DNA from 2 places in the Mesorhizobium sp. B2-8-5 genome. Region 1 is predicted to be linked to the other one. Evidence: predicted binding sites of a transcription regulator. Region 1 holds the regulator's gene; the other holds the start of a gene.
The links. The regulator PhoB, encoded in region 1, activates phosphate uptake and scavenging genes when phosphate is short. The targets are predictions, from matches to a motif close to TGTCATNNANCTGTCAT.
Positions count from the first base shown of each region.

Region 2: FJ430_RS25645 (acid phosphatase) is a predicted target of PhoB. The motif match lies at 1,868-1,884, and genes of this name have one in related genera.

Region 1 covers NZ_CP083951.1:1,465,890-1,470,056, reverse strand. Annotated here, with positions in the region: gene xylF (D-xylose ABC transporter substrate-binding protein) at 1-292, opposite strand, end outside; gene FJ430_RS07140 (ROK family protein) at 563-1,804, shown strand; gene phoB (phosphate regulon transcriptional regulator PhoB) at 2,127-2,816, opposite strand; gene phoU (phosphate signaling complex protein PhoU) at 2,833-3,540, opposite strand; gene pstB (phosphate ABC transporter ATP-binding protein PstB) at 3,561-4,167, opposite strand, start outside.
Region 2 covers NZ_CP083951.1:5,183,648-5,187,814, forward strand. Annotated here, with positions in the region: gene FJ430_RS25640 (OsmC family protein) at 1-6, opposite strand, end outside; gene FJ430_RS25645 (acid phosphatase) at 232-1,782, opposite strand; gene FJ430_RS25650 (cytochrome-c peroxidase) at 1,988-3,253, shown strand; gene FJ430_RS25655 (hypothetical protein) at 3,406-3,657, shown strand; gene FJ430_RS25660 (dihydrofolate reductase family protein) at 3,709-4,167, opposite strand, start outside.

The DNA.
Region 1 (4,167 bases):
GGCCGATTGCCGAGGCATCCTGCGCCAGGATGATCAGCGCGTTGGCGCCTTGCGAGATCAGGCTTTCGACGTCGGTCAGCTGCTTGCCCGGATTGGACTGCGCGTCGGCCGAGATATACTTGTCGCCGGCGGCCTCGATGGCGGCCTTCATCGCCGCTTCGTCGGTCTTCCAGCGCTCTTCCTGGAAATTCGACCACGACACGCCGATCACCTTGTCCTTCGCCTCGGCGACCGACGCCAGCGTCAGCGACATGGCAACGCCCGCCAGAATGGCGGCTGCGAATTTCTTCATGATATCCTCCCTGCGCCTGTGCGGCGCGACCCAGACTGGCCCGAAGGCCGGCATAGAGGCTTTTTTTCGAGCCTCAAAAAAATAGTGATCCAGCAAAACGACGCTGTCAACTGCGATTCTGATGGGTTTTGATGGGTCAGGGCATTTTTTTCGACATCCGCAATAAATAATGACACAGGCTGCGGCTTCTGCCACTATCCCTAGCATGTCACCGACAGGCCATGGCATCATCATCACAAGGCCGCGATGACTGGGAGGACGTGCGAGACGATGTCGGTCGGAATCCGTCACGACGATTTGCGCCGGCGCAACCGCGCCATGGTGATTTCGGCCGTGCGCCGCGCCGGCCAGCCCTCGCGCACGGAGATTGCCGCCACCACCGGGCTCAGCCACTCGACCATTTCGGCGATCTCCGCCGATCTGATCCAGGAAGGCATTCTCACCGAAAGCAAGGCCAGCGAGCCGACGGCGTTGAAACGCGGCCGGCCGCAGATCGGTCTGGCGCTGAACCCCGAAGCCGCCGCGGTGCTGACCGTGGTGCTGTCGCTGAACTTCCTGTCAGTCGCCGTGATCGATTATGCCGGCCAGGTGGTTGCCGAGGAGCAGCAGCGCCTCGACACGCTCGTCATGCCCCGCGACGAGCTGATCGGCGAATGCATGGCGATCGTCCGGCGCCGGTTGCGGGATCCCGACCTCGACGTGGGCAGCGTCGCCCGCATCGCCATGGGCATTCAGGGCATCACCGATTCCCATTCACGCGCCATGCTGTGGTCGCCGATCACGCCGCTGACCGACATCCCTTTCGCCGACCTCCTCGAACGGGAATTCGGTATTCCCGCCACCATGGAGAACGACTGCAACATGATGGCGGTGGCGCTGCAATGGCGCGATCCCGAGCGCTATCGCGACGACTTCATCGCCATCCTGCTCTCGCACGGTATCGGCATGGGCCTGGTGCTGAAGGGCGCGCTGTTCAGCGGCACACATTCCTCCGGCGGCGAGTTCGGCCATATGATCCATCGTCCGGGCGGCGCGCGTTGCCGCTGCGGCCGCCGCGGCTGCGTCGAGGCCTATGCCGGCAATTACGCGATCTGGCGCAGCGCCATGGGAATAAGCGAGGATGCCACGCCGACCGACGTCGGTGACGCCGATATGCGCGCGCTGGCCGCGAAAGCCCGGCAGGAGGACGGACCCGAGCGGGAGGCTTATCGCCGGGCCGGCGAAGCACTCGGTTTCGGCCTCGGCAGCCTGTTCGCCCTTATCGACCCGGCGCCTGTCGCCATGGTCGGCGTAAGCGCGGCCGCCTTCGACCTGATCGAGCCGGCGCTGCGAGAGGCGATCGCCCAGACCGCCGGCGGCCAGCACTCGGAATCGATCTCCTTCGACACCGAGCCGAACGAACTGCCGCTTATCCGCGAAGGCTGCGCCATGCGCGCGCTGACCTTCGTCGATCAGGAGATTTTCGCGCCGGGGGTGCAGGCCAGAGCGGGGGCCGGGAAGAACGTGGCCTGAGCGAACGTGGCGCTGAAGCCGCGAATCGCACCAACGTTGGAGATTGGCCGAAGCCACCGCGACTTCGTCATTCCAGGGCGGAGCAAGGAGCGAAGCGACGCGCGCAGACCCTGGAATCCATGCCGTTACCTCGATCGTAGGGTGCAGTGGTGCAGAGTTCTGCGCCATAGCGGCGCGTGGAAGTCACGGAATGGATCCTCGGGTCTGCGCGCGTCGCTTCGCTCCTTGCTCCGCCCGTGGATGACGAAGCGCAAGCGTCTCGACTACCCACCAGCGTAAATGTTGGAAGTGCCGATCCCGTCGGAACTTCCGCCCTCGGGACCTAATCCTCCCTGATCGCGTACCCCGCCCCGCGGATGGTGCGGATGACGTCCGGCATGCGGCCGTTGTTGACCGCCTTGCGCAGGCGCCCGACATGGACGTCCACGGTGCGCTCGTCGATATAGATCGTCTCGCCCCAGACATTGTCGAGCAACTGGCTTCGCGAGAACACGCGGCCGGGATGGCGCATCATGAATTCGAGCAGGCGGAACTCGGTCGGCCCGAGCCGGATCTCGCTCTTCTTGCGGTAGACCCGGTGCGATTCGCGGTCGAGCACGATGTCGCCGACCTTGAGCACGCTGGACAGCACCTCCGGCTTGGCGCGGCGCAGCAGCGCCTTGACGCGCGCCATGAACTCCGGCGTCGAGAACGGCTTGACCAGATAGTCGTCGGCGCCGGTCGAGAGGCCGCGCACGCGGTCGCTTTCCTCGCCGCGCGCCGTCAGCATGATGATCGGCAGCCGCTCGGTCTCGGGCCGCATCCTGAGACGCCGGCAGAGCTCGATACCGGAAACCGCCGGCACCATCCAGTCGAGCACGAGCAGGTCGGGAACGTTTTCCTGAAGGCGGATTTCGGCCTCGTCGCCGCGGGTCACCACTTCGACCTGGTAACCCTCGGATTCGAGATTGTAGCGGAGCAGCACCCCCAGCGGCTCCTCGTCCTCCACCACCATGATGCGTGGCGCGATCATCGGGGTAACCTTTTCGTCAGGCCGCCGGCGCCGACATTGCGGTCTCGTCCTGCTTCGGACGATTGGCGGGCAATTGCGTGCCGGTCAGCACATAATAGGCGTTCTCGGCGATGTTGGTCACATGGTCGCCGATGCGCTCGAGGTTCTTGGCGCAGAACAGAAGATGCGTGCAAGCGGTGATGTTGCGCGGGTCTTCCATCATGTAGGTCAACAGCTCGCGGAAGACGGACGTGTATTTGACGTCGATGCGCTCGTCGTCGTTGCGAAGCTTGGCCAGCGCCGTGGCATCGCCCACCATATATTCCTGGATCACGGCCTGGACCTGGATCAGCACCAGCTGCGCCATCGAATCGATCGAATGCGTGAGGTCGCGCGGCGCGGCGCTGACGCCGACCGAGCCGACACGCTTGGCGATGTTCTTGGCGAGATCGCCGATGCGTTCGAGGTCGCCCGCCATGCGGATCGAGCCGACCACGTTGCGCAGGTCGTCCGCCATCGGCTGCCGCTTGGCGATCAGCGTGATGGCGCGGTCGTCGAGCTCGCGCTGACGAGCGTCCATGATGGCGTCGTCGGAGACGACGCGCTGCGCCAGCGCATTGTCGGTCTCGAGCAGCGCCCTGGTCGCACCGCCGACCATGGAGCTGGCGAGATCGCCCATGTCGTTGATGAGCCGGCTGATCTGCCTCAGATCCTCGTCGAAGGAGGCGACGGTATGTTCGGCCATGATGATGTCCTCGTATGAACTCAGCCGAAGCGGCCGGTAATGTAGTCCTGCGTGCGCTTCTCGCGGGGCGAGGTGAAGATCTTCTCGGTCCGGTCGAACTCCACCAGCTCGCCCAGATACATGAACGCCGTCTGCCGCGACACGCGCGCCGCCTGCTGCATGTTGTGGGTGACGATGACGATCGTGTAGTCGGCCTGCAATTCGTCGATCAGTTCCTCGATCTTTGCCGTCGACAGCGGATCGAGCGCCGAGGCCGGCTCGTCGAGCAGGATGACCTCGGGCTTCACCGCCACGGTGCGGGCGATGCACAGGCGCTGCTGCTGGCCGCCCGAGAGGCTGAGGCCGCTGGCGTTGAGCTTGTCCTTGACCTCGGTCCACAGCGCGGCGCGCTTCAGCGCCTGCTCGACGCGGCTATCCATCTCGGCCTTGCTGATCTTCTCATAGAGCCTGACGCCGAAGGCGATGTTCTCGTAGATCGACATCGGGAACGGCGTCGGCTTCTGGAACACCATGCCGATCTTGGTGCGCAGCAGGTTGAGGTCCTGCGAGCGGTCGAGGATGTTCTTGCCGTCGAGCAGCACCTGGCCCTCGGCGCTCTGCTTCGGATAGAGCTCGTAGATGCGGTTG
Region 2 (4,167 bases), 2.7 Mb from region 1:
TGCCATCGCGTGGTCTCCAATTCGGAGACATTGATAGCGGACGGGAATTCACTGAGGCAATCGCCGAGGCAGGCCGTGGGCGATTGGCGTTTCCTCGCCCTCATGAAATGGGGGAGAGGTGGCTCGGCGAAGCCGAGACGGAAAGGGGGAGCGCCCTACGAAGGCCCCCTTCCGCTTCGCGGACACCTCTCCCCCGCCTCTGGCGGGGGAGAGGAACCCAGTTCTGAAACGCTACTTCGTCAGATCGAGCGCGGCCGTCAAATCCCCCATCGGCGGCTGATCGTTGTTGCGCAGCGCCTTGTCGCGGGCGACGATGCCCGGCAGCACCGGCAGGTCGTAGCGGGCGGTGATGAAACGCAGGATCGAGGTTGTGTCGTATTGGGTGTGGTCGACCGTGCCCATCTTCGCATAGGGCGAGATGATGAAGGCCGGGATGCGGTTGCCCGGGCCCCAGCGGTCGGCCTTGGGCGGCGTGACGTGATCCCAGAAGCCACCATTCTCATCATAGGTGATGACGACCAGCATATGAGCCCATTGCGGGCTCTTCTCCAGATGCGAAACGAGGTCGGCCAAGTGCTGGTCGCCCGAGGTCACATCGGCATAGCCGGCATGTTCGTTGAGGTTGCCCTGCGGCTTGTAGAAGGTGATGGACGGCAGCTTGCCGTCGTCGATCGCCTTGATGAACTCCACGCCGTCAAGGCCGCCATCCTTGATGTGCTCGGCCCGCGCGGCCGTGCCCGGGGCATAGGCCGCGAAATAGTTGAAGGGCTGGTGGTGGAACTGGAAGTTCGGCACGGGCGTGGCGTTCTTGCCGTCGAGCGCCGCCTGCCAGGCGCCTGCATACCAGGCCCAGGAAATGCCCTTGAGCGAGAGCAGATCGCCGATGGTGATCTCGTGCTGCGGTGGCAGCGTAGTGGGCGCAGCCGGATCGGCAAGTGCTGCGTCACCGCCCTCAGCCGGCTTGTTGGCGCTCGGCTGGTAAGGCGGCTGCATGGTGTTGACGGCGTAGAAGTCGGGCGTGATGGCGCCGTCATTGGCGAATTTCGGCACGCCGCCCAGCGCCGAGGCGGGCGAGTTGTCGGCCGGCTTCAGCGTCACGCCATCCGGCTCGACGACGGCGATCTGGCCCTTCACCGGGCTGGTGTCGGCATTGGGATAATAAGGCGCGCAGGCGCAGGCGAGCATGAAGTGGTTGAGGAAGGAGCCGCCGAAGGCGCCCTGGAAGAAATTGTCCGCCAGCACGTATTTTTTGGCGATCGCCCACATCGGCAGGTTGGAGCCGTCATAGTGGCCCATGACTAGCGAGCCGGAATCGGCCCAGGCGACGAACTTGTCGTTCCGGCCGCCGTCGATCTGCATCTGCTCCTGGTAGAAGCGGTGCCAGAGGTCGTGCGTGACGACGTTGGTGCCCTCGTTGAAGCCCTTGGGATCGTCGATGGCGAAGGTGGCGTTGGCCAGATGCGCGCTCTGCGCCTCCGTCACCGCCGGCGTGACGCCCTTGCCGGTCAAGCCGCCCCAGGCCGGCGGCAGTTCGGAAAGCGGCTTGCCGTCGCGGTCGAGCTGACGCGCCTGGTCGGGCGAAACGTTGGCCAGGCCGTTGGCGCCGGGGAAGCCGCCGTAGAGGTTATCGAAGCTGCGGTTCTCGGCGTAGATGACGACGACGGTGTCGATCTTGTCGTAGCCGGGAGGAGCCGCGTGGGCAGTAGCGGAGAACGATGCCAGCGCCGTGGAGGCAAGGCAAAGCGAGAGGAAGGACCGGGGGGAGAGAAAGAATCGGGTCATCGGGAAATGCCTCGTGGCTTGGGAATGGCTGGAGGACGGCAATGCAGGAACGCAACTGCATCAATGCCGAGCTACTTCGGAGCCTTGTCACCCATGTGACATTTCCGCAGTGTCCGAACACGGTTTCGTGAGCGAGAAAGCCAGTCATCAATCCGTTGCACTCGATCCTTACGTCGCGAACGAAATCGGGCGAAGGAAATCAGGGATGTCGCCACAGACGATGGGACGGAAAAATCACGCGATCACCCTTCTGGCGGCCTCGATCGTCGGCTTGACCGCGCCTGCGAGCACCGCGGAGCCGTCCGGTGTCCACCCCGGGCCGATGTCGCGCCAGGAAGCCTTCGCCCGCGCCGACGCGCTGACGGCGCTCGGGCGGCAGATGTTCCTTGACCCTTCGCTCTCCGCCTCGGGCAAGCAGGCCTGCTCGTCCTGCCACGATCCCAATCACGCCTTCGGGCCGGCCTCGGCGGCACCCATCGAGATGGGCGGAGCCAAGCTCGACCAGCCCGGCGTTCGCGCCGTGCCGTCGCTGCGCTACCTGCAGGCGGCGCCTGCCTTCACCGAGCATTTCTACGACTCCGAGGACGAAGGCGACGAGAGCGTCGACAATGGCCCGACCGGCGGCCTGACCTGGGACGGCCGCGCCGACCACGGCAAGGACCAGGCGAGGATCCCGCTGCTGTCGCCCTTCGAGATGGGCAACAAGGACGAGGCCGAGGTGGTCGCGGCGCTGCGCAAGGCGCCCTATGCCGGCGCCTTCGAGGCGGCGTTCGGCGCCGATGTGTTTGAGCACCCGCAGGATGCCTTCGACGCCGCGGTCGAAGCGCTCGGCACATTCGAGCAGAGCAGCGCCGATTTCTATCCCTATTCCAGCCGCTACGATGCTTTCCTCGCCGGCAAGGCGCAGCTCTCGGCGCAGGAATTGCGCGGCCGCATGCTGTTCGAGGACGAAGCGAAGGGCAATTGCGCGAGCTGCCATCTCAGCGAGCCCGCCAATGACGGCGAGCCGCCGCAGTTCACCGACTACGGCCTGATCGCGATCGCCGTGCCGCGCAATCGGGCGATCCCCGCCAACGCCGATCCCAATTATGTCGACCTCGGCCTGTGCGGACCGCTGCGCGCCGATTTCAGGGGCCGCGCCGAATATTGCGGCCTGTTCAAGACGCCGACCCTGCGCAACGTGGCCTTGCGAAAGAGTTTCTTCCACAACGGCTATTTCCACTCGCTGCGCGAGGCGGTCGCCTTCTACGCCAGCCGCGATACGGATCCCGGGCGCTGGTATCCGAAGAAGGCGGACGGCACGGTCGACAAATTCGACGATCTGCCAAAGGCTTACTGGCCGAACCTCAACACCGACCCACCCTTCAACGGCAAAAAGCCGGGCGACAAGCCGGCTCTGAGCGACGCCGAGATCGACGACATCGTCGCCTTCCTCGGCACGCTGACCGACGCCGACCAGGCTGGTCAATAGGGCGACCGGCAGCCAAGGAGACTGGTGGAACACGGCGTGCTTGCAGCCGGAGCCGTGCTATCCACCGCAAAAGTGTGCCAATGTGAGCCACGTCATAGGAACGCCAAGTCGCGCCTGCTATATTGCCTACCTCTTCACAGATGGAGTCTGCGATGAGGTTCGTCGCGGTGCAGGAGCCGCCCGGCGGCAGTTGGGCGGTGTTCGATGCGGGCAATGGCGCGCCTGCCGAGTATGCCGGCCGGGTGCTTATCGGCCTGACATCGCGCGAGGCCCGCTGGTTCGTCGCCGCGGGCAACGACCAGGCGGCTTGGCCACGACCCGGCCGGCCAGGCGCGCACCTGCGGTTGGTCAGCGGAGGCGGCTCGCCGCCGATGCGCGAAAGGCACGGCCAAACAGGCGGTTGAGAAGACGCACTGACGGATTGATTCAAGCCGGCGCGACCTCGGTGTCGCTCCTCATTGTGCCGGCGCGTAGCGGCTCACCACCATGCCGCTGGCATAGGGCTTCGAGCCGAGGAGCTTCAGCTTGGCAAAACCGCCCTTCTCGAAGATGCGGCGGCCGCTGCCCAGAACCGCCGGATTGATGAAGAGCTGGAACTCGTCGACCAAGCCGGCGGCGATCAGCGCGGCCGCAAAGCCCGCGCCGCCGAACACGGCGATGTTGCCGCCCGCGCCTTGCTTCAGCGCGTCGACCTCGCGCGGCAGGTCGCCACTGACGACGCGGGTGCGTTCCCAGCGCGAAGCCTCGAGCTTGTCGCTCGCCACAACCTTCTCAGCCTCGACGATGCATCGCGCGAAGGCATAGAAGCGATCCTTCGGGTATTTTCTCGCCGCGTTGCCCCAATGGGTCAGATACCCCTCCTCAGCCATCTTGCGGCTCAACAGGATGGTGTCGATTGTTTGGAAGACAGCGTT